DNA from 2 places in the Klebsiella sp. B345 genome. Region 1 is predicted to be linked to the other one. Evidence: predicted binding sites of a transcription regulator. Region 1 holds the regulator's gene; the other holds the start of a gene.
What was found. Region 1 encodes CRP, which controls carbon source genes, mostly activating them, when cyclic AMP is high. Its sites were predicted from a motif close to ATGTGANNNNNNTCACAT; they were not measured.
Positions count from the first base shown of each region.

Region 2: the regulator CRP is predicted to act here: its motif matches at 3,321-3,338, upstream of garD (galactarate dehydratase).

Region 1 covers NZ_CP180443.1:2,506,028-2,518,475, reverse strand. Annotated here, with positions in the region: gene nirB (nitrite reductase large subunit NirB) at 1-604, opposite strand, end outside; gene ACMYSO_RS11950 (cytosine deaminase) at 845-2,167, shown strand; gene tsgA (MFS transporter TsgA) at 2,172-3,356, opposite strand; gene ppiA (peptidylprolyl isomerase A) at 3,633-4,202, shown strand; gene pabA (aminodeoxychorismate synthase component 2) at 4,365-4,928, shown strand; gene argD (bifunctional acetylornithine/succinyldiaminopimelate transaminase) at 5,084-6,304, shown strand; gene ACMYSO_RS11925 (YccS/YhfK family putative transporter) at 6,294-8,372, opposite strand; gene crp (cAMP-activated global transcriptional regulator CRP) at 8,425-9,057, opposite strand; gene ACMYSO_RS11915 (OsmC family protein) at 9,363-9,767, shown strand; gene ACMYSO_RS11910 (phosphoribulokinase) at 9,836-10,705, opposite strand; gene ACMYSO_RS11905 (YheU family protein) at 10,742-10,960, opposite strand; gene ACMYSO_RS11900 (hydrolase) at 10,957-11,916, opposite strand; gene ACMYSO_RS11895 (TetR/AcrR family transcriptional regulator) at 12,154-12,448, opposite strand, start outside.
Region 2 covers NZ_CP180443.1:2,327,550-2,339,997, reverse strand. Annotated here, with positions in the region: gene ACMYSO_RS10950 (DeoR/GlpR family DNA-binding transcription regulator) at 1-633, shown strand, start outside; gene ACMYSO_RS10945 (sugar kinase) at 644-1,591, shown strand; gene garD (galactarate dehydratase) at 1,644-3,215, opposite strand; gene garP (galactarate/glucarate/glycerate transporter GarP) at 3,610-4,944, shown strand; gene garL (2-dehydro-3-deoxyglucarate aldolase) at 4,973-5,743, shown strand; gene garR (2-hydroxy-3-oxopropionate reductase) at 5,772-6,662, shown strand; gene garK (glycerate 2-kinase) at 6,728-7,873, shown strand; RNA gene rnpB (RNase P RNA component class A) at 7,906-8,284, shown strand; partial or broken gene mscS (small-conductance mechanosensitive channel MscS) at 8,756-9,628, shown strand; gene ACMYSO_RS10905 (hypothetical protein) at 9,673-9,846, opposite strand; gene ACMYSO_RS10900 (pirin family protein) at 9,865-10,566, opposite strand; gene ACMYSO_RS10895 (LysR family transcriptional regulator) at 10,671-11,567, shown strand; gene ACMYSO_RS10890 (DUF805 domain-containing protein) at 11,606-11,974, opposite strand; gene ACMYSO_RS10885 (glutathione S-transferase family protein) at 12,103-12,448, opposite strand, start outside.

The sequences.
Region 1 (12,448 bases):
CGCCCATGCTTTCGATTTTACGTTTGAGCTGTTCGCCGCCCATGTTATCCAGCTGCTCGGCCATCAGCATCGGAGCAAACTCAATCACGTGGGTCTCGACGCCGAGGTTCTTCAGGGCGCCAGCAGCTTCGAGGCCCAGCAGGCCGCCGCCGATGACCGCACCGCGTTTGCTGCGGCGGGCGCAGGACTCGATCGCGTTGAGGTCTTCAATAGTACGGTAGACGAAGCAGTCCTGAGTTTCTGCGCCTTTGATCGGTGGGATCCACGGATAAGACCCTGTTGCCATGACCAGCTTGTCATAAAAGACGGTGCGTCCGGCGCTGGAGTGAATGACTTTCTCCTGACGGTTAATCGTGATCGCCCGTTCGCCGATCAACACTTTCACGCCATGCTTTTCGTAAAATCCTTCACGAACCAGCGAAAGTTCTTCCGCAGTGTGGTGGGAGAAGTAAGACGACAGGTGGACACGGTCGTAAGCGATACGGGGTTCTTCACAGAACACGGTAATGTCGAATTGTCCGGCAGGCGCCTTATCAAGAAGCTCTTCGATAAAGCGATGGCCGACCATGCCGTTACCGATAATAGCGATTCTGACTTTGCTCATTTTTGCCTCGATTTCTTTTCTATTACCGCCTACCTTAACGATTCAGCCAGTGCACTTATTGATACAAATCAAGATCGCTCCCGCCTACCACTTAATGGGTATGATCATGATTTTAATGGATTTTTATAAGTTGTGGAAAACTCAGGCTTTTCCTTCTTGCTGCTTTTGTGTACAAACTGGAGGTGAGAAAATGTTCATAGCCTGGGTGAATAATCAGCATTATTAACGGGAGTCATCACGATGACAGCAGTTCCACTTTGGTTAATTCAGAACGTACGTCTGCCGGACCGCGACGGGTTATGGCAGATTGCGATAGATAAAGGCTGTTTTGGCGATATCACCCCTATGGGTGATGCGCGTAGCGAAAGTTACGAAGTGCTTAACGCCCGCGGAGGGCTGGCAATCCCGCCGTTTATTGAACCGCATATTCACCTGGATACCACCCAAACCGCCGGTGAACCGAACTGGAACCAGTCCGGAACACTGTTTGAGGGCATTGAACGCTGGGCCGAGCGCAAGGCGCTGCTGAGCCACGAGGATGTGAAAGCCCGGGCGTGGAAAACCCTGAAGTGGCAAATTGCCAACGGGATCCAGTTTGTTCGTACCCACGTTGACGTTTCTGACCCGACGCTGACCGCCCTAAAAGCGATGCTGGAAGTGAAGCAGGAGGTAGCGCCGTGGGTAGATTTGCAGATCGTCGCCTTCCCCCAGGAGGGGATTTTATCCTACCCCAATGGAGAGGCCCTGCTGGAAGAGGCGCTGCGCCTCGGAGCCGATGTGGTGGGTGCCATTCCGCACTTTGAGTTTACTCGCGAGTACGGTGTCGAATCGCTGCATATTGCGTTCCGTCTGGCGCAGCAGTATCAGCGGCCGCTGGATATTCATTGCGATGAAATCGATGATGAGCAGTCGCGGTTTGTCGAAACCGTTGCCGCTCTGGCACTGAAAGAGGGGATTGGCCCGCGGGTTACCGCCAGCCATACCACCGCGATGCACTCCTATAACGGCGCCTATACCTCCAGGCTGTTCCGCCTGCTGAAGCTCTCGGGTATCAACTTCGTGGCTAACCCACTGGTGAACATTCACCTCCAGGGACGGTTTGATGATTATCCGAAGCGCCGGGGTATTACCCGGGTGAAGGAGTTGATGGCCGCGGGCATTAACGTCTGCTTTGGTCACGATGATGTGTTCGACCCGTGGTATCCGCTCGGCACTGGCAACATGCTGCAGGTGCTGCATATGGGGTTACATGTCTGTCAGTTGATGGGCTATCAGCAGATTAACGACGGGCTGAAGCTTATCACCGACAACAGCGCCCGCACCTTCGGCCTGCAGGATTACGGCATTGTCCCGGGGAATCCGGCCAATCTGATTATTCTGCCGGCAGAGAATGGTTTTGAGGCGGTGCGTTGTCAGGTACCGGTCCGCTGGTCGATCCGTCAAGGTAGGGTGATTGCCACGACGCAGTTGGCACAGACCTGGATCCAGACTGACAGAGGAGGAGAGGAGCTGTTCTTTACCAGAAACAGCCCCTTCGCGGATGCTAAGGGGCCGACGGCTTAAAGGCTTAGTGAGACGCCGCTGCCATGTTGTGCTGGCGGTGGCGGGAGACGAACCCGAGAATCAGGCACATCACAAAGACCACGGCGTAGAGGCCGTTAGCGGTGTGCAGCGCAGCCAGTGGGCCGCTGGCTGCCACAATCGGGCCGGTCACAACGAAGGTCAGCATGGTGCCGATGGTGCCGCAGGTCAGGACGAAGTTCACCAGCTTCGGCGATGCCACTTTGGTCTGCAGCGAACCCAGGGTGATGAGCGAAGTGTAAATCGCGCTGGAGAAGAAGCCCAGGGTCAGGATAAACCATGGCATGTGCTCCGGCGAACCGTTGATGAACAGATACATCAGCACCGTTGCCAGGCCCGCCAGAACGGTGAGGATCCGCTGAAGGTCGAAGAAGCGCAGGATAAAGCTAAATGACCACATTCCAATCATGTAAGACATCCAGAAATCACTGACCAGTTGACCGCCATCGGCAAGGCTCATACCCAGCGTCTTCGCGTATTCAGGCACCCAGGAGATAAAGCCCAGCTGGCCGAGGATATAGCACAGCGCCGCGATAGCGAGGAACAGCACGCCGATGCCCCACTTTTCTTTGACCACGGGCTGACTGTCCTGCTGCGCTTTTTTACCGAGAACCGGGAATTCGCAGCCGAAAGTCAGAATAAAGATCGCTACGTAGACCAGACCAATGCAGGCGTACACCCAGTACCACTCAATGCTACGAGCCAGCAGGAATGCAGCGACCATCGGGAAAATCATCCCCGCCATGCTGAAGAAGGAGTCGGTAAACAGCAGGCGCGCACCGCGCTGACGGCCTTCATACATGTGGGTGATCAGGAAGGTACCGATCGACATGGTAATCCCGCTGACCAGACCCAGTACAAACATCGAGGCGGAAAATAGCGCCAGGCTGTGGCTGTACATCAGCCCGGCAACGGCCAGCACCATAAGAATAAAGCCAAAACGGAGCTGAGTTTTCAGCGGGACAATTTCCATCAGCCAGGCGTTCAGGAAGATAGAGATCAGAATACCGGCGTTGAGGAAAGTAAAAGTGTTACTCATACTGGAAACCGGTAGGTGGAAATAATCGGCGATATTTCCCATCACCATTCCGGTGACGATCACCAACGCACCGGTAAGGGCGTAGGAGAAGAAGCTGATCCATGTGAGCTTGGTACGGTTGCTGTTAGTCATGACTGGCCTGTGAATAGAAATGTAAAGCGCATTGACTGCGCGATGGCGAACAGATTTTATTCATTCGCGTGATGTAAGCAAACGTTTATTATGTAATACACTCTTTTTTGCATTGATTAGTGTGATGTTGATCGGCTTTAAATGCGGCGCTGGTGAATGGATGTGTCGTAACAACTATTTCAGCTACGTAAAATTAGGTAAAACGCTGGCCCACGATGCAAAGGCTCTTTAGAATCAAAGCACTCGCTTTTTATTCTGCTCCGTTAAGGAATTCCCATGTTCAAATCAACTCTGGCGGCGGTGGTTGCCGTTGTCGCCATTTCAGCTTTCTCTCCGGCTATGGCTGCGAAGGGCGATCCTCATGTATTGCTGACGACCTCCGCGGGAAATATTGAGCTGGAGTTAAATAGCCAGAAAGCACCGATTTCCGTGGATAACTTCCTGAAATACGTGAACAGCGGTTTCTATAACAACACCACCTTCCACCGCGTAATCCCGGGCTTCATGGTGCAGGGCGGTGGATTTAACGAACAGATGCAGCAAAAGCAGCCGAATCCGCCGATTAAAAACGAAGCCGATAACGGCCTGCGCAACACCCGCGGCACCATCGCGATGGCGCGTACTGCCGACCAGGACAGCGCGACCAGCCAGTTCTTCATTAATATCGCTGACAATGCTTTCCTTGACCACGGACAGCGTGATTTTGGCTACGCGGTCTTCGGTAAAGTGGTGAAAGGCATGGACGTGGCAGATAAGATTTCTCAGGTGCAGACCCACAACGTCGGGCCGTACCAGAATGTTCCGTCTAAACCCGTCGTCATCCTCTCCGCGAAAGTCCTGCCGTAAGCTTTTCTTCCCGCGCGGGTAATGATCCCCCGCGCCTTATCGCCCGTTCTGTCTCAGCGGAAAGGGCGATTCCGACCCTTCTGCACGGATGTTTCGCAAAGTGATAAGCGCAGCAGCATAATCTGAGTAGAATAGCCCGGTTTTGTTTTTTCCGGAGCCACCATGATCCTGCTTATCGATAACTATGATTCTTTCACCTGGAACCTGTACCAGTATTTTTGCGAGCTGGGGGCGGAGGTGCTGGTCAAGCGCAATGATGAGTTGACGCTTGAGGAGATTGCGGCGCTGGCGCCGGAGAAAATTGTTATCTCGCCCGGGCCCTGTACGCCGAATGAGTCCGGCATCTCGCTGGCGGTTATCGCGCATTATGCCGGCCGGGTTCCGCTGCTGGGGGTTTGCCTGGGCCATCAGGCGATTGCGCAGGTCTTTGGGGCCACCATCGTCCGCGCTGCTACCGTTATGCACGGCAAAACCTCGCCTATCCAGCACAACGGCACCGGGGTCTTCCTGGGGCTGAATAATCCGCTGGTGGTCACCCGCTATCACTCTTTGCTCATTGACCCTGCGACCCTTCCCGCCTGCTTTGAAGTGACGGCGCGTAGCGAGAATGGTGAAATTATGGGAATTCGCCATCGCGAGTGGGATCTCGAAGGGGTGCAGTTCCACCCGGAGAGCATTCTCAGCGAGCAAGGGCATCAGCTGCTGGCAAACTTTCTCAATCGATGATTTATGCCTTTCATACATCCAGGCTAGCGCTTAGTCGCTTAACCCCACAACGCGAATTATTTTGGCTATACAGTTGCCATTGATTGATTTTTTATGCATATTTTGTGATTAGATTATCACAATAATGATTGCGTAACGAAGAAGGATGGCATGACATGGCAACTGAGCAACCGGTAATTACCCGCGCCACATTCGATGAAGTTATTCTGCCAATTTATGCACCTGCGGAATTCATCCCGGTAAAGGGTAAAGGTAGCCGCGTATGGGATCAGCAGGGTAAAGAGTACATTGATTTTGCCGGTGGGATTGCGGTGACGGCGTTAGGTCATTGTCATCCGGCGCTGGTGGCGGCGCTGCAGCAGCAGGGCGAAACCCTGTGGCACACCAGCAACGTCTTTACCAACGAACCGGCGCTGCGCCTTGGTCGCAAGCTGGTGGACGCCACCTTTGCCGAGCGTGTGGTATTTATGAACTCCGGTACGGAAGCCAACGAGACGGCCTTCAAGCTGGCGCGCCACTACACCATTACCCGCCACAGTCCGTATAAGACCAAAATCATCGCCTTCCATAACGCCTTCCATGGCCGCTCGCTGTTTACCGTGTCCGTGGGCGGGCAGCCAAAGTATTCTGATGGCTTCGGCCCGAAACCCGCCGACATTATCCACGTGCCGTTTAACGACCTGCATGCGGTTAAAGCGGTGATGGACGATCACACCTGCGCGATCGTGGTTGAGCCGATCCAGGGAGAAGGTGGCGTGATGGCGGCGACGCCAGAGTTCCTGAAAGGACTGCGTGAACTGTGCGATGAGCATCAGGCGCTACTGGTGTTTGATGAAGTGCAGTGCGGGATGGGGCGTACCGGTTCGCTGTTTGCGTACATGCATTATGGCGTGACGCCGGATATCCTCACCAGTGCTAAAGCGCTGGGCGGCGGTTTCCCGATCAGCGCCGTGCTGACCACCAATGAGATTGCCAGCGCCTTCCATGCTGGCTCCCATGGTTCAACCTACGGCGGTAATCCGCTGGCCTGCGCCGTTGCCGGGGCGGCATTTGATCTGATTAATACGCCTGATGTGCTGGAAGGGGTGAACGCGAAGCGGGCGCTGTTTGTGCAACATCTGCAGGAGATTGATGCTCGTTTCGACCTGTTTAGCGATATCCGCGGCATGGGGTTACTGATTGGCGCGGAGCTCAAACCGCAGCATCAAGGCCGGGCGCGTGATTTTCTGTATGCCGCGGCGGATGCGGGCGTCATGGTGCTCAACGCCGGGCCGGACGTCATGCGCTTTGTGCCGTCGTTGGTGATCGATGAGCAGGATATTGCTGAAGGGATGGCGCGCTTTGCCCAGGCGGTACAGAAGGTGCTTAGCGCTTAGTCGCGCTTAGCCAGATGCCATGATGAGGACGCTGACGCCATGCCACCGACGAGATGGTGTGCATGGTGTTCAGATGGTCTAGGATCCGCTGCAGGTGCTGTTCCATGGTGCTTAGCGGGCCGCGGCTCACTTCAACGTCCTGAGACTCCATAATATTCACGTCGTCAGCGCTGCCAGGACCGTCGGTGTCCAGCCGCTGCTGACAGCGCTGAAGCGCAATCTCACAGGACTCCAGATAGCGCCGGGCCAGCTCCGGCGTCAGCATGTTGTGCTCGCGGGCGAGGGTGGTCATCGCGTTGATATGCTCAACAATAAACTGGCTGTGGGTGACCCACAGCTTCATATCTTCCAGATAATGTGAGTTAAACCCAGGCTCCTGCATAGCCTGGTTCAACGAGTTAAACAGCGAGTTATGTGCTTGATTGACGCGCATGCGGCGATAGGCCAGCGCCGGTGCCTGGTGGTCGTCGCTGAGGATCAGCCGGATGGCCTCCTGATCGGCTTCCAGCGCGTCATGGGCGTTTTTACGTAGCAGTCCGCTCTGCCACTGTGGCCACAGCCAGACCATCCCGCCAAAGGCGATCAGGCAGCCGATAAGCGTATCGATAAGCCTGGCGACAATGTACTGTTCGCCGTTAAGTGTCAGAAGTTGCAGGGTATAGACCGCCGTCACGGTAAAGCCGACCATCGCCCAGCCGTAATGCTTACGAATAATCAGGTAGCTCAGCAGCGTAATGATCAGCAACGCGGTAAGCGTATACCCCTCTGGAACGTGAAAGTGCAGCGTCAGTCCGGCAATGGCGAGGCCTGCGAGGGTGCCGGCCGCCCGATGGACGATGCGCACTCGTGTCGCGCCGTAGCCGTTTTGGGTGACGAAAAGCACCGTCATTAAGATCCAGTAAGGCTTGGGAAGATGCAGGGCGCTGCCCATCAGGCTGGCGGCGGTGAGCATCACGCAGATACGCGCGGCATTGCGCAGCGCCGGCGATTTCCATGAGAGATAGTGCTTCAGCGCAGGTAGCAGCGGCAGGCGGCGTTCTTTATCTGCCATCAGGTTGCGGGCATACAGCGGGCGCTGGGTACGCAGCACCCGGGCGATGCGGCTAAAGTGCCAGGCACAGAATTGCCCGACGGGATTGTCGGGGTGCTGCCAGGCAATTTTCTCCAGCGCGCCAATCTGCTTATCCATATGAAAGCGTTGCGGATAGCGGTGGTACAGAATGTCGTCGGCCAGCACCCGTAGACGGGCGGCAACGGTTTGTGCGTTCCAGCGGATCACCGCCTCCGCGTGGCTCCGCTCCACCAGTTTCTGAACTTCCTCAGGCTGATGCAGGCTGACGGAGATATGTTCCTGTAGATCCAGCGCCACCTGAAACGCCCGCAGCAGACGCTTGTGATCGTTACGCTGGTTCGCCGCCAGCATATGCATCTGCTGGTAGCACTGGGTGATCAGATCCACCACCTTTTGCTGGCGTGTGAGCAGCGGCGGGAGCGAGGTCGCCGGGTCAATATGCTGAGTCAGTAGGCTGTATTTCGCTTCGCAGTAGTTAGCCAGCTCCCGGTAGAGCAGGCTCAAGGATTCACGCAGCGGTTGTTCGCGCCATAGCCAGAACCAGAACCAGTTAAACAGTCCGTACCACAAGGTGCCGAGTGCGTAGATCAACAGCGGCTCCCAGATGGGCATGTTCCCGGCAAGGCTCAGGGTAAAGATGGCTGCAATCAGTGAGGCCGGGAGAAGTCTGGCATGGAGCGAGCTAATCTCTGCCGTCACGCCAAGCAGCAGCGCCAGGCCGCTAAGAATTAAGGGCAGCGGGATTTCCTGTTGCAGCAGCAGCTGAACCACCAGGCTACAGCCGGCAAACAGTGAACCGCCCACGATCAGGCGTTTAAAAAAGCGTTTGTGCGGGGTGTCCAGACCGGCGACGTTACAGCAGGCAGGTACTAAGGAAAACAGCAGACCCTGTTGCAGGTGACCGAGGAGAAGACCGACCGCGACAGGCAAACACAACACCAGCGTTTGCCGCAGTGCATAGTTGACTTCTGGATGGTAAATCAGCCTGCGCCACATCAGGAGGAGACAAAAACGGCGTATTGCGGGGGCAACACGCCGTTTTAACGACTTAACGGGTACCGTAAACGACGATAGTTTTACCGTGTGCGGAGATCAGATTCTGATCTTCCAGCATCTTCAGAATACGGCCGACGGTTTCGCGAGAACAACCGACGATCTGACCAATTTCCTGGCGGGTAATTTTAATTTGCATACCATCAGGGTGGGTCATGGCGTCCGGCTGTTTAGCCAGATTCAGCAGCGTCTGAGCGATACGACCGGTGACGTCGAGGAAGGCAAGGTTACCCACTTTTTCAGAGGTGACCTGCAGACGACGAGCCATCTGCGACGACAAGCGCATCAGAATATCCGGGTTAACCTGGATCAGCTGACGGAATTTTTTGTAAGAGATTTCGGCCACTTCACATGCGGTTTTTGCACGTACCCAGGCGCTACGCTCCTGGCCTTCTTCAAACAAGCCTAATTCACCGATGAAATCGCCCTGGTTGAGGTAAGAGAGGATCATCTCTTTACCTTCTTCATCCTTGATGAGCACAGCCACAGAGCCTTTGACGATGTAGTACAACGTTTCTGCTTTTTCACCCTGGTGGATCAGCGTGCTTTTCGATGGGTACTTATGAATATGGCAATGAGACAAGAACCATTCGAGGGTAGGGTCTGTTTGCGGTTTGCCAAGCACCATGCGCGGTTATCCTCTGTTATAAGCTATCTCCGGGTGCCGACACTACACGGCATCCGGGCATGCAATCGTATTGTTTCCCTATGCCTGGGAAATGGCTGGTGATTTTTCTTCAGCCTGTAATGTGAACTCCTCTGCATACATGCAATACATCAATGTAATACTGTAGCATCCCGACTGTTTTAGCATAGCTTTTGCCGCATGTCTCCTGGTGTCTCGCTTCAGCATGATGTAGGTCGCCTTCCGTTGCGAGAATTGTTATGTGCGCGTAATCTGTCAGGAAAATTGCAACCTCGGAGTTAAATTTTATGCAAGCTCGTGTGAAATGGGTTGAAGGGTTAACCTTCATCGGAGAGTCCGCATCAGGTCACCAGATTCTGATGGACGGCAACTCCGGAGATAAAGCGCCAAGCCCGATGGAAATGGTGTTGATGGCGGCGGGCGGATGCAGCGCAATTGATGTTGTGTCTATTTTGCAGAAAGGGCGTCACGACGTGACCAACTGTGAGGTGAAGCTGACCTCTGAACGCCGGGAAGAGGCGCCGCGCCTGTTTACCAATATCAACATGCATTTCATTGTGACCGGCAAAGAGCTGAAGGATGCGGCGGTATCGCGTGCGGTGGATCTGTCGGCAGAGAAATATTGCTCGGTGGCGCTGATGCTGCAAAAAGCAGTGAACATCACCCACACCTATGAAGTCATTGAAGGCTAACTGACGGCAGGATAGTGCCAGGTAGCAGAGAACAACCCCGGTCGTAATGCGTCCGGGGTTTTTTATGGCTAGTCGATCTTTCTGCCTTCCATCAGGCGCTCTACCAGCGGCGTCATGATCAACTCCATCGCCAGGCCCATTTTGCCCCCCGGAACCACCAGCGTATTGATATGCGAGATAAACGACCCCTGCAGCATCGCGAGCAGCCACGGGAAATCGATATCCTGCAGATTACGGAAGTGGATCACCACAAAGCTCTCATCCAGTGAGGGGATGCCTTTAGCCGCAAACGGGTTCGAGGTATCGACGGTGGGGACCCGCTGGAAGTTGATATGGGTACGGGAAAACTGTGGGGTGATGAAATTGATGTAGTCCTCCATCGAACGCACGACGGAGTCCATCACCGCTTCACGGGAATGGCCGCGTTCGCTGGTATCCCGGATAAGCTTCTGGATCCATTCCAGATTGACAATCGGCACCACCCCGACCAGCAAATCGACATTCTGTGCGACGTTGTACTGCGGGGTGACCACGCCGCCGTGCAGCCCTTCATAAAACAGGACGTCGGTGGGTTCCGGGAGCGGTTGCCACGGCGTAAAGGTACCCGGAACCTGATTCCACGGGACCGCTTCGTCATAGGTATGCAGGTATTTTCGCGACTGACCGCTGCCGTTGCGCCCGTATTCAATGAAGGTATTTTCGAGCAGTCCGAAGTCGTTGGCTTCCGGACCGAAGTAGCTGATGTGCTTCCCCTGATCGCGCGCTTTACGGATCGCCATGTCCATTTCCGGGCGGGTGTAGCGATGGAAGCTGTCGCCTTCGACTTCCGCAGAACGCAGATTCAGCTGGGCGAAAATTTTTCGAAAGGCGAGGCTGGTGGTCGTGGTTCCCGCGCCGCTGGAGCCCGTGACGGCAATCACCGGATGTTTGGCAGACATAACAACTCCCAGATTAAACGATGGTGTGGTGCCGCCTTAGCCGTGGAACTGCTTGCGGGGCATAATGTTGACCGTTTCGTGTAGTTCAGACCACACCAGCACGGCTTCTCCGCTTTTTAACTGTTGTTTGACGTCGGCGACTTTATCCACCAGCGAGCGTTCATGTTCACCATAATCGGTGCCTTCGCGCAATACAAAACTTTCGATTAGGTTATCCAGCGTTTCGGGATCCAGATCGTGCCAGGGAATAATCATATTTGTGCTCCCAACCAACGGGTTAACCAGTCCGGAATGCGTCGTTCGAGCCACATTTCCGGCTTACGCAACGTGCCGCCAACGAACCCGACGTGCCCACCTTGTTCGGTCAGCTGATATTCCACATTTGCCGGCAGCTGTTCTTGCGGTGGGATAGAGTGGTGATCCATGAAAGGATCGTCCTTTGCGTGAATGATCAGCGTCGGCGTGGTGATATCACTTAATCGTGGCATCGCGCTGCACTGGCGATAGTAGTCCAGCGCATCGGCGAAACCGTGGATTTTCGCGGTGATCATATCGTCAAACTCGCGGATGCGGCGCATTCCTTTGAGCTGGCGTAAATCGACCGGCAGTGAACCCGGGTAGGCCTTCAGCTTACGGGCCGCATTGGCCTTTAGCAGGTTAAGCAGATAGCGCTGATAGACCCGGGAAAAGCCTTTATCCATATGATAGCTGCAGGCTTCCAGCATGAAGGGGGCTGAGACGATCACCGCGGCGTCCAGCGGGGCGTTATCGCCTTCTTTTGCCAGCAGGCAGCCCAGCATGTTTCCCCCCAGCGAATAGCCAACGGCGGCGGTCGGGACCGTACCAAATTCACGTTGCAGCCAGTGCAGAAACCAGCTGCCGTCTTCGGTTTCGCCAGAATGATAGATCCGGTTATTACGATTGGGTTCACCGCTACAGCCGCGAAAATGCATCACCACGCCCAGCCAGCCGCGCTGCATGGCAGCATGAATCAGGCCGTGAGCGTAGGGGCTGTGCAGGCTGCCTTCCAGGCCGTGAAAAACGACCAACCGCGGTTTATGCCGTGCCAGGGAGGGGTCTTCGCTCCATGCCAGATCGACAAAATCACCATCCGGTAGCTCGAGGCGTTGCCAGAAGGGTGTGAAGCCCAGTTTGCGGCGGATCAGACGCGGAAGCATGGTTTGCAGATGACGATTACCCACGCCGCGCATCGGGTGAAACTCGCGCGAATCGTCTTCAGGGGGCGTCATTTCTGTGGGGGTGATTTCAACCATAGCACCAGAGCAATTAATAAACTAATACGACACTATACCGCGCACGAGGTGCGCCGGTTATCCAATATGTGGTCTTACGGCCAGGACTATAGGTTACACGAAATTGCGGCCGGGTGATGACTGGAGTACGCGCTGCCGGTAATTATCGCGCCCGGCAGGCGTCGGTCCGGTGGGTCAGGAGTGGTAATGCCAGGCGCTGAGGAAAGTAGTGACGGCAGATTTGGCGAGTGGCTCCAGCTGCGCGGGGTCAAGCGCCTGCTGCGAGATCAGTGCCGCTGGTAGTGGGTAACCCATCACCGATCCAAGGAACAACCTGGCCTGCACTTCGGGTTCCGTCAGGGTCAACGTGCCGCGCGCATTTTGCGTGCTGAGTATCTCAACCAGCACGGTCAACACCCGGCCCGACGGGCGTTGTTCGATCACCGCGTACAGCTCGGGCTTTTGCACCAGCACCTGAATGAGGAGACGC
Region 2 (12,448 bases), 180 kb from region 1:
GCAGGGGCTCCGGTCGCCCGGACTCCGGAAACCTCAGTGGTAACCGATAAGGCGCTGGAAACTGAAATGGCTCGCCAGATTGCCGCGCAAATCGAAAATAGCGAGACGCTTTTTCTGGGGCAGGGATCGATCTTACGCAAAGTGATCCCCTTCCTTGCAGGCTATGACGAACTCTGTTTGCTATTAAACGATCTGGCGCATGTGCCACTGGCACAGGAGTTTCTTAATGGTGAAACCGTGCTGCTTGGCGGTGTGCTGGGGAATACCGGCAAAATAGTTGAAGGCGAACTGGCGTTGAGTGCGTTGGGCCATTATCGCCCTTCACGCGCGTTGATTGCCGTCGACCATATTGCCGACGATGGCACCTTAAGCGTCAGACAAGAGGCCAGCGCCCGTCTGCTGAGTGAAGCGGTGACTCAAAGTGAGCGGGTTATTGCGGTGGTGGCGAACCGTCCGGTCTATGGCGACAAGCGATACGCGATTGGTGAATTGCGGCAGATGAGCGGCATCGTGACGCCACAGGTAGTGGCGGCGGAATATCATTCCCGTCTTCTCGCGGCCGGATTGACTAACAGCTATACCAATAATGAGTGCCTGACATGGCTCAACCCTGCTTTGCAAAAGGCAAAGTGAAGGAGTGGTAATGAACGTGACCATTTGCACCATCGGCGAACTGCTGGTGGAGTTTCTGGCGAAAGAAGAGAACCAGGGGTTTTCTCGCCCGGGAGAGTTTTGGGGGCCATATCCCAGCGGTGCGCCGGCAATTTTTGCCGACCAGGTGGCCAGGCTGGGTTTTGGTTCAGTTCTTTTTAGCTGCGTGGGTAATGATGCATTTGGTGAAATGAATATTGCGCGGCTGGATGCTGATGGCGTCAACGTCAACGGTATCGCTATACTGCAAAAAGCAACGACCGGTAGCGCTTTCGTCAGCTATCGGAGCCAGGCGCAGCGCGATTTTATTTTTAATATGCCGAACAGCGCCTGCGGCCTGTTAACGGCCGACCATATTGATGACCACCTGCTTAACCAGTGCAACCATTTTCACATTATGGGCTCATCACTGTTTTCGTTTCGCATGATCGATGCGATACGCAAAGCGATAGAAAATATCAAAGCGCGAAACGGGACGGTGTCGTTCGATCCGAATATCCGCAAAGAGATGCTCAACATCCCTGAAATGTTGCAGGCCTTTGAATATATTCTTGATTATACGGATATCTTTCTGCCAAGCGACGGCGAACTGGATTACTTTGGTCTCAATCCAGGCCGGGATGAACAGGTGCTGGTGGATAAACTGCAAAAGCGCGGTGTAAAGCATGTGGTCATTAAACGCGGCCCGCGTGGCGCAAGCTATTTCAGCGCTGAGGAAACGCATCATGTTGCCGGTTTTAATGTTCCGGTAGTGGATCCAACGGGGGCGGGCGACTGCTTTGGTGCGACTTTTGTCAGCCTGTTCCTGTCAGGCGTATCGCCGCAGGAGGCGCTGAGATGGGCCAACGCCAGCGGTTCTCTGGCGATTGCCCAACGTGGGCCAATGGAAGGGACTTCGACAAAGTTGCAGATAGAGGCCTTTCTTAACGACCATCAATAAGATGGGAGATCCCGCTCGACATGCTTCGAGCGGGTCAGACTTTTTTCGCCGATCAGGTCACCGGCGCCGGGTTAAACACTGCCAACTGATTATGCAGGCCCCAGCGGTCAGAGAAGGTCTTCTTGCGACCGCTCGCCACATCAAGAATAAACTCAAACAGCTTCAGGCCGACATCTTCGATGGTCTCTTCGCCAGTGGCGATGGTCCCGGCGTTGATGTCCATTAAGTCATACCAGCGGTTTGCCAGCTCGGTGCGCGTTGCCATCTTGATGACCGGCACCGCCACCAGACCGTATGGCGTGCCGCGCCCGGTGGTAAACACCTGCACGGTAATTCCTGAGGCCACCTGCTGGGTGCCGCAGACAAAATCGCTGGCCGGGGTGGCGGCGAAGATCAGGCCGCGTTTCGTCGGGCGCTGGCCCGGAGACAACACCTCGGCAATCGCGCTTTTGCCCGATTTGGCGATAGAGCCCAGCGCTTTTTCCACCACGTTTGCCAGACCACCTTTTTTATTGCCCGGAGATGGGTTGGCGCTGCGGTCGGTTTTCCCCTGGTCGAGGTAGTTATCGTACCAGGCCATCTCTTCGAGCAGACGCTTACCAACCTCTTCGTTGATCGCCCGCGGCGTCAGCAGATGAATGGCGTCGCGAACCTCGGTGACCTCAGAGAACATGACGGTTGCGCCGCAGCGAACCAACAGGTCGGAGGCATAGCCTACGGCCGGGTTGGCGGTCACGCCGGAGAAGGCATCGCTGCCGCCACACTGCATACCGACCACCAGTTCAGAGGCCGGGCAGGTTTCGCGCTGGCGGGCGTTCAGTTTCGCCAGATGACGCTCGGCGACCTGCAGGATATCTTCCACCATCGATTCAAAACCGACGTGATGTTCATCCTGTAAACGCACGATGCTGGCGCTGTCGACGGCAATCGGCTGAACATCTTCGGTTCCCTGCAACAGGCGTTCTGGCTGAAGTTTTTCACAGCCGAGGCCCACGACCATGACTTCGCCACCAAAGTTTGGGTTCAGCGAAATATTATGGATGGTGCGGATAGGGATCACCGCGGCGGGGGCATTGATCGCAACGCCGCAGCCATACAGATGGTTAAGGCCAACCACACCGTCGACATTCGGATATTTTGGCAGCAGGTCACGTTCAATAATTTTCACGACATAATCCACAACCCCAGCCACGCAGTGAACGCTGGTGGTGATCCCTAGCAGGTTCTTGGTGCCGACGCTGCCATCCGCATTGCGGTAGCCCTCAAAGGTGTAGCCGGTAAGCGGCGGGAGAGGCTCCGGCACTTTTGTCGCCAGTGGCAGCGTGTTTAATGGCGGCGCGCTCGGGAGCTCAACCATGGACTCGTCAATCCAGCTGCCGCGCACGATATCGCGTACGGCGTAACCAATCACCTCGCCGTAGCGGATGATTTCGCCGTGGGCAGGAATATCGACCAGCGCCACTTTGTGGCCTTGCGGGATATGCTCGATCAACGTCAGCCCATCAGGGAAACGCGTTCCGGCCGTTAAACCTCGATCGTTAACAATAATCGCCACATTATCGGTATCGTGTACTTTTATATAAAACGCCGTCGGCGATTCTTGTCTAATTTCAATGTCAGCCATTGTCCAGTATTCTCCAGCAAGGTGCGAATAATTAAATAAATAGGTTATTCAAAGGGTGCCACTGTGATTTGTTAAATAAAGAATGTCAGGTGTTCATGATTTAAAATGTGATCTAAATCACTCATTGTGGCGAGAGCCAACGCGACAGTAAGGGAAAACGCCGGAACTGTGCATCAGCGCCCATTTGTTATTGCGTTTGCACAGTAATAACTGGTTTTTGTCGTTGTTTATGGGTTATATGCACAGTGTTCAATGAGCGCCGGCTGATTATACTGAATCATGCTTGCAATGCACCGGATGAGTAAATCGAGGAAGTTTAATATCGATTTCTGAATAATTAAAAATCACACCAAAAATAAATAATGGTAGGTGTGCTGTACCTGAGGAATATTAAATGAGTCTGGATGCAACGATAGAACAAAGAAAAGGTATACCAACCCGGTATTTAATTCTACTTATTATATTTATTGTTACCGCCGTTAACTATGCCGACCGTGCAACATTATCTATTGCCGGCACGGAAGTGGCAAAAGAGCTGCAGCTCAGCGCCGTATCAATGGGCTATATTTTCTCCGCTTTCGGCTGGGCCTACCTGCTGATGCAGATCCCCGGCGGCTGGCTGCTGGATAAATTCGGCTCGAAGAAAGTCTACACCTACAGCCTGTTCTTCTGGTCACTGTTCACCTTCCTGCAGGGCTTTGTGGATATGTTCCCGCTGGCCTGGGCGGGTATCTCCATGTTTATCATGCGTTTTATGCTGGGCTTCTCGGAAGCGCCTTCCTTCCCGGCAAACGCCCGTATCGTAGCGGCCTGGTTCCCGACCAAAGAACGCGGCACCGCTTCGGCTATCTTTAACTCCGCGCAGTACTTTTCCCTCGCGCTGTTCTCACCGCTGCTGGGCTGGCTGACCTTTGCCTGGGGCTGGGAGCATGTCTTTACCGTGATGGGCGCTATCGGCTTCGTACTGACCGGTCTGTGGGTCAAACTGATCCATAACCCGACTGACCACCCGCGTATGAGCAAAGAAGAGCTGAAGTTCATCTCCGATAACGGCGCAGTGGTCGATATGGACCATAAAAAGCCGGGCAGCGCGGCGGCCAGCGGTCCTAAACTTCACTATATCAAGCAGCTGTTGAGCAACCGCATGATGCTGGGCGTGTTCTTCGGCCAATATTTTATCAACACCATCACCTGGTTCTTCCTCACCTGGTTCCCGATTTACCTGGTGCAGGAAAAAGGGATGTCGATTCTGAAAGTGGGTCTGGTGGCCTCAATCCCGGCGCTGTGTGGTTTTGCCGGTGGTGTACTGGGCGGCGTGTTCTCTGACGCTTTGATTAAACGCGGTTTTTCTCTCACCGTGGCGCGTAAATTGCCGATTGTTCTCGGCATGCTGCTGGCCTCAACCATTATTCTGTGTAACTACACCGACAACACGGCGCTGGTTGTGACGCTGATGGCGCTGGCGTTCTTTGGTAAAGGGTTTGGCGCACTCGGCTGGCCGGTGATTTCAGATACCGCGCCGAAAGAGATCGTCGGTCTGTGCGGCGGGGTCTTCAACGTCTTCGGCAACGTTGCCTCCATTGTGACCCCGCTGGTTATCGGGTACCTGGTGAGCGAGCTGCACTCATTCAACGCTGCGCTGGTCTTCGTCGGCTGCTCTGCTCTGATGGCGATGGTTTGCTATCTGTTTATTGTCGGCGACATCAAGCGTATGGAACTGCAGAAATAATTAACGGTTAAGTGACAAGGTATAAGCGATGAACAACGATATCTTCCCGAACAAATTTAAGGCTGCTCTGGCAGCACATCAGATTCAGATTGGCTGCTGGTCAGCGCTGACCAGCCCGATTAGCACCGAAGTTTTAGGTCTGGCCGGTTTCGACTGGTTGGTGCTGGACGGCGAACATGCGCCGAACGACATCTCAACCTTTATCCCTCAGCTGATGGCGCTGAAAGGCAGCACCAGCGCGCCAGTGGTGCGCGTACCGACCAACGAGCCGGTCAATATTAAACGCCTGCTGGATATCGGCTTTTATAACTTCCTGATCCCGTTCGTTGAGAGCAAAGAAGAGGCGGTCAATGCGGTGGCTTCCACCCGCTATCCGCCGGAAGGCATCCGCGGCGTGTCCGTGTCGCACCGCGCCAATATGTTTGGCACCGTGCCGGATTACTTCGCGCAATCGAACAAAAACATCACCATCCTGGTGCAAATCGAGAGCCAGCAAGGGGTGGATAACGTGGATGCGATTGCCGCCACCGAAGGCGTCGACGGCATTTTTGTCGGTCCAAGCGATCTGGCTGCTGCGTTAGGTCATCTGGGCAACGCGTCGCATCCGGAAGTGCAGAAAGCGATCCAGCACATCTTTGCCAGCGCGAAAAAGCACGGTAAACCCAGCGGCATTCTGGCTCCAGTAGAAGCAGATGCACGCCGTTATCTGGAGTGGGGCGCGACATTTGTGGCCGTTGGCAGCGACCTTGGCGTATTCCGCTCAGCGACGCAGAAATTAGCTGATTCCTTTAAAAAATAATCACCATCGATACGAGAGAGAAAACGTTATGACAATGAAAGTTGGTTTTATTGGCCTGGGCATCATGGGTAAACCAATGAGTAAAAACCTCCTGAAGGCGGGTTACTCGTTGGTGGTTACCGACCGTAATATGGAAGCGATTGCTGATGTGATTGCCGCTGGCGCGGAAACCGCCACCTCGGCGAAGGCGATTGCTGAGCAGTGTGACGTGATCATCACCATGCTGCCGAACTCACCGCACGTCAAAGAAGTGGCGCTGGGTGAAGGCGGTATTATCGAAGGTGCGAAGCCGGGAACGGTGCTGATCGACATGAGCTCAATCGCTCCGTTGGCAAGCCGCGAAATCAGCGACGCCCTGAAAGCCAAAGGTGTGGATATGCTGGACGCGCCGGTCAGCGGCGGTGAACCGAAGGCCATTGACGGCACCTTGTCAGTGATGGTGGGTGGTGATAAAGCGATTTTTGACAAGTACTACGACCTGCTGAAAGCCATGGCGGGCTCCGTGGTGCATACCGGCGATATTGGCGCGGGCAACGTGACCAAACTGGCCAACCAGGTGATTGTGGCGCTGAACATTGCCGCGATGTCTGAAGCACTGACTCTGGCGACGAAAGCCGGCGTTAACCCGGATCTGGTGTATCAGGCCATTCGTGGCGGTCTGGCCGGCAGTACCGTGCTGGATGCCAAAGCCCCGATGGTGATGGATCGCAACTTCAAACCGGGCTTCCGTATCGATCTGCATATCAAAGATCTGGCCAATGCGCTGGATACCTCCCATGGCGTGGGCGCACAGCTGCCGCTGACCGCCGCAGTGATGGAGATGATGCAGGCACTGCGTGCCGACGGTCTGGGTACTGCCGACCATAGTGCGCTTGCGTGCTACTACGAAAAACTGGCGAAAGTGGAAGTCACTCGCTAACAAGAAGGGCGCGGGCGCGCGCCCTGTAATTCTTGCCTTGCGCGGCACTGTCAGGCTACATAACTATGAAAATCGTAATCGCCCCAGACTCTTATAAAGAAAGCCTCTCGGCGACTGAGGTTGCACAGGCTATTGAAAAAGGTTTTCGGGAAATTTTCCCCGATGCGCAGTACGTGAAGGTTCCTCTTGCCGACGGCGGCGAGGGGACCGTTGAAGCGATGATCGCCGCGACCCAGGGAACCGAGATGAGCGCCTGTGTGACGGGGCCATTAGGGGTTCCTGTTGATGCCTGCTGGGGGCTTTCCGGCGACGGTAACACGGCGTTTATTGAAATGGCGGCGGCCAGTGGCCTGGCGCTGGTGCCACCGGCACAGCGCAATCCATTATTGACGACGTCGCGAGGTACCGGCGAGCTGATTTTGCAGGCGCTGGATCACGGGGCGAAAAATATCATTATTGGCATTGGCGGCAGCGCGACCAATGACGGTGGCGCGGGGATGGTACAGGCGCTGGGCGCGCGTCTTTGCGATGCCGCAGGTGCCGAAATTGGCCACGGCGGCGGCAGCCTGTGCTATCTCAATTCGATCGACGTTTCCGGCCTTGATGCCCGTCTGCGAGATTGCGCGATCCGCGTGGCCTGCGATGTGACTAACCCACTGATTGGCGACAGCGGTGCGTCGCGGATATTTGGGCCGCAGAAAGGGGCTACCGAAGCGATGATCCGCGAACTGGACGATAATCTGGCGCATTACGCGCAGATCATTCAGGCCGACCTGCAGGTAGATGTGAAGCAGGTGGCTGGTGCGGGGGCCGCTGGCGGGATGGGGGCGGCGTTGATGGCGTTCCTGCATGCCGAGTTACGCAGTGGGATCGAAATAGTGACCCAGGCGTTGAATCTCGAAGAGCATATCCTCGATTGCTCACTGGTGGTGACCGGTGAAGGCCGGTTGGATAGTCAGAGTATTAACGGCAAGGTTCCGGTTGGCGTGGCGAGCGTCGCGAAAAAATACCATAAGCCGGTGATTGGTATTGCTGGCAGCCTGACCAGCGATGTGGGCATCGTTCACCAGCATGGTATTGATGCAGTGTTCAGTGTGCTGACCGGTATTACGACGCTGGAAGAGGCATTTCGTGGTGCGTCGGACAATATTTACCATGCGTCGCGGAATATTGCGGCGACATTGCAGGTGGGGATGGCGACGGAGGGATGACAACCGGGTGCAAACCCTCTATACTGCGCGCCGAAGCTGACCAGACAGTCGCCGCTTCGTCGTCGTCCTCTTCGGAGGAGACAGGCGGAGGGGAGGAAAGTCCGGGCTCCATAGGGCAGGGTGCCAGGTAACGCCTGGGGGGCGCAAGCCCACGACTAGTGCAACAGAGAGCAAACCGCCGATGGCCCACGCAAGTGGGATCAGGTAAGGGTGAAAGGGTGCGGTAAGAGCGCACCGCGCGTCTGGTAACAGTTCGCGGCACGGTAAACTCCACCCGGAGCAAGGCCAAATAGGGGTTCATAAGGTACGGCCCGTACTGAACCCGGGTAGGCTGCTTGAGCCAGTGAGCGATTGCTGGCCTAGATGAATGACTGTCCACGACAGAACCCGGCTTAACGGTCAGCTTCACCATTCAAAGAAAACCCCGCCTTGGCGGGGTTTTTGCTTTCTGATGTCAGGTAAACAATGTCAGGTGGATAAAAGCAGATGAATGACTGCCCACGACGCGATACCCACAAGAAAGCGGCTTAACGATCAGCTTCACCATTCAAAGAAAACCCCGCTTCGGCGGGGTTTTTGCTTTAATAGCCTTGGAGTAACCGCTGGTATCGGTGTGTTTTTGCTTTAACGTGTACGCTCAGCCGTTAAGAAAAATGTTCCTGCAGCTTTATCTTTTATTCCCAAATATTCACCCGCACCAGCCAATGTATAAATTTAAACGTTTTTTGGGCTGTGTTTAACTGCACTCTCAGCGATACTGTCAAAATAAGTGTTGGTCTGTTCTATCCGTTGTGCGCAATGATTTCTGGAATGAATTCTGCCGTATTACAGGTTAATGGATAGTATTTTTATTCTTTGCCGCCAGGCAGGAGCGTGGATGATATGAAAAATTTTGTTTTATTTCCACAAGTGAAATTTGCCATTGAATGGTTGAAAGGTCATGGTGATACTATTTTTCAATTCGGCTGAAATATTGCTGCGGCAATAATACTGCTGTTTGTCGGCAAGATAATATCTAAGCTAATATCCAGGGCCATTGAGAAAATTCTGCTGCGACGAAATGTCGACGCCACGGTAGTGCATTTCTTTGCGGCAATTGTGCGTTATATCACTATGGCATTTGCGATCGTTGCTGCTCTGGGGCGGGTCGGGATTGAAACCTCATCGATCATCGCCGTCATTGGTGCCGCTGGCTTAGCGATTGGCCTGGCGCTGCAGGGTTCACTCTCAAACTTTGCCGCCGGCGTGCTGCTGGTGACGCTGCGTCCTTTCCGTGCCGGTAATTTTGTTGAAGTAGGCGCCGTCTCCGGGGTCGTACAAACGGTGCATGTCTTCTCGACAACCTTGTTGACGGTAGATAACAAAGAAGTGGTGATTCCCAATGGGAAAATTATTGCCGACAGTATCGTCAACTATTCACGTCACCCGTGGCGGCGTATCGATCTGCTATTAGGCGTGGCTTATCAAAGCCGTATCAGTGAAGTGAAAGCGGTTATTCAGGATATTATTGATAATGAGCGGCGAATCGATAAATCTCGCGGCACCACGGTACGACTGATTGAGCTTGGACCATCAACGCTGAATTTCACCGTGCGCGTGTGGGTGAAAAACAGTGAATACTGGGAGACCTATTTCGATTTACTGGAAAATATTAAAGACTCGTTAGATGAGCACCAGATCCTGTTGCCAGGGCCACGCATGGACGTGCGTTTGATGGGCCCGGCGGGAAGTCCCCTGATCCAGCCTCACGGCTAGACCTGGCGACACAATCGGCCCCTTCTGGGGCCGAAACTAGTGTATCAGGCGGCGTTTTCTTCATCCTGAAGCCGCGTGGCGGCTTCTGCAACGATAGCTTCCAGTTCACTGAGCATCTCGTCATAGCCAAAACTGGCGACCTTCGGTGCGTCTTGCTGCAGAGGTTGAGACGACGGTACGGCTTTTGCTGCTTTCTTCTTATGCTTACTCACTGACAGACTCCATCACTCCTGTAATTACACTGGTAAATCTATCAGTAAAGCGCGCAAAGGCGTATCGGCAACAAGGGTAATGTTAGCTTCGTCACGAATAAATGCGCCGTCGCCGCAGGTCAGTGCCTGCTTCTCTTCTTCACGGGCAACGGCATGTACCGTGCCATGAATCGATTGCAGATAGGCTCGTGGCCCGTGCAGTTGTACATTAATATGTTCGCCGGCAGCGAGATCGAGCTGATGGATCCAGACCTGCTGACGTAGCTGCAAACTATTCTGCGCGCCGTCCGGGGACGCGAGCAACTGGTATGGGGCATCGGCGATGGCCAGCTTTTGTATCAGCGGGTTTTCCCGCTGCGGGCACGCATCCAACCAGAGCTGCATCCGGGTCAGGGACCCTTCTTTACTCAGGTTATGCTCGCTGTAACTGATTCCTGGCTGAGTCGATATCAGCAGCGCTTCACCGGCCTTTGCCTGCACATGGTTGCCGTCACTGTCGCGATATTCCGCTTCCCCTTCCAGAATCAGGTTCAGAATATCGACTTTCGGGTAGGTCCGCGGCTGAAACGACGCGCCGGGGGCCAGAACTTCCTGGTTGAGCACGCGCAGGGAGGCGTATCCTAACAGTTTAGGGTCAAAGTAGTGTCCAAAGGAAAAGGTGTAGCGGGCCTGCAGCCAGCCGAAATCTGCTTGTCCACATTGTTTGGCTGTTCGGGTAGTAATCATTTTCTTGACCTCTCTTTACACTAAATCAATGGTAAAGGTATGGACGCTGTATTGTTAGCCAGATATTCTGCCTGGTATGTTCAAATTTCCTGAATGAGAGTGCTATGGCTAAAGAGAGAGCATTAACGCTGGAAGCGTTACGTGTAATGGACGCTATCGACAGACGCGGGAGCTTCGCTGCTGCGGCTGACGAGCTCGGTCGGGTGCCCTCAGCCCTTAGCTACACGATGCAAAAGCTGGAAGAGGAACTGGATGTGGTGCTGTTTGACCGCTCAGGTCATCGGACAAAATTCACTAATGTTGGCCGCATGTTGCTGGAGCGCGGTCGCGTGCTGCTGGAAGCGGCGGATAAGCTCACTACCGATGCCGAAGCTCTCTCTCGCGGCTGGGAAACGCATCTGACCATCGTGACTGAAGCGCTGGTCCCGACGCAGGATTTCTTCCCGCTGATTGAAAAGCTGGCGACCAAATCCAATACTCAGCTGTCGGTCATTACCGAAGTGCTGGCCGGTGCATGGGAGCGTCTGGAGCAGGGACGGGCGGATATTGTCGTCGCGCCGGATATGCATTTTCGCTCCTCATCGGAGATTAACTCCCGCAAGCTCTATTCGGTGATGAACGTCTACGTTGCCGCGCCGGATCACCCGATCCACCATGAGCCTGAACCGCTTTCTGAAGTCACTCGGGTTAAGTATCGTGGCGTCGCAGTGGCGGATACCGCCCGTGAACGTCCGGTCCTGACGGTGCAGTTACTCGATAAGCAGCCGCGTCTGACGGTCAGTACCATTGAAGATAAGCGGCAGGCGCTGTTGGCCGGTTTAGGCGTGGCGACGATGCCCTATCCGTTGGTTGAGCAGGACATTGCTGAAGGGCGTTTACGGGTGGTCAGCCCGGAATATACCAATGAGATCGACATTATCATGGCGTGGCGCCGCGATAGCATGGGCGAAGCGAAATCATGGTGTCTGCGGGAGATCCCGAAGCTGTTTGCCAGGAAGTAAATTGACGGTGCGCTCCTGCCGCAGAAGGAGCGCAGTCATTATAAGGATGAGGTTTTGGGTTCCGGCCCGAAACGGTTAGCTCCTGGCGTGCCGTTTTGGCAGTTGAACACCAGGATCACCAGCCAGCCAATGACCGGAATCAGCATCAACAATAGCCACCACGCTGAGCGATCGGTGTCGTGCAAACGGCGAAACTGCACCGCCCACCACGGCAGAAAGACCAGCACGCCATAAATCGTCGTCAGGATGCCTTCCCCACCCGCGCGCTGCCAGCCTAACATCTTATCGATGATGCCCAGCACAACGGTCAGAATGATGTTGACCAGAATAAACATCCAGTACTCTTTGCGCCGAGCGCGGCCACCAAATCCAATATAGTTTTTCAGTACTTTTAAATACCAGTCCATTTCTACGCCTCGATTATCGGTCAATCACTTGTTTTTTAAGCGATCGAAATAAGAATAGCCGTGAATGGAAGGCGGGTAAATATATTCACCAGATGAAATATCAGGCGCCGCTGCGGGCGCCTGAATGCTTAGCCGAAGAGACGATCCCGGCCGTGGGGTTCGCTGAGATCCTGCTGCGGGCCGACGGAGATAATTCCGGTGGGGTTGATCGTTTTATGGCTGCGATAGTAGTGGTTGCGGATATGGGCAAAATTCACCGTCTCTGCGATGCCCGGCATCTGGTAGATATCGCGCAGGAAACCATACAGATTGGGGTAATCGCTGATGCGATGTTTATCGCACTTAAAGTGGGTTACGTAGACTGGATCGAAACGCACGAGGGTGGTCCACAGACGAATATCGGCTTCCGTGAGCTGGTTGCCGGTCAGGTAGCGGTGCTCGCCAAGGATCTTTTCCAGGCGATCGAGTGATACA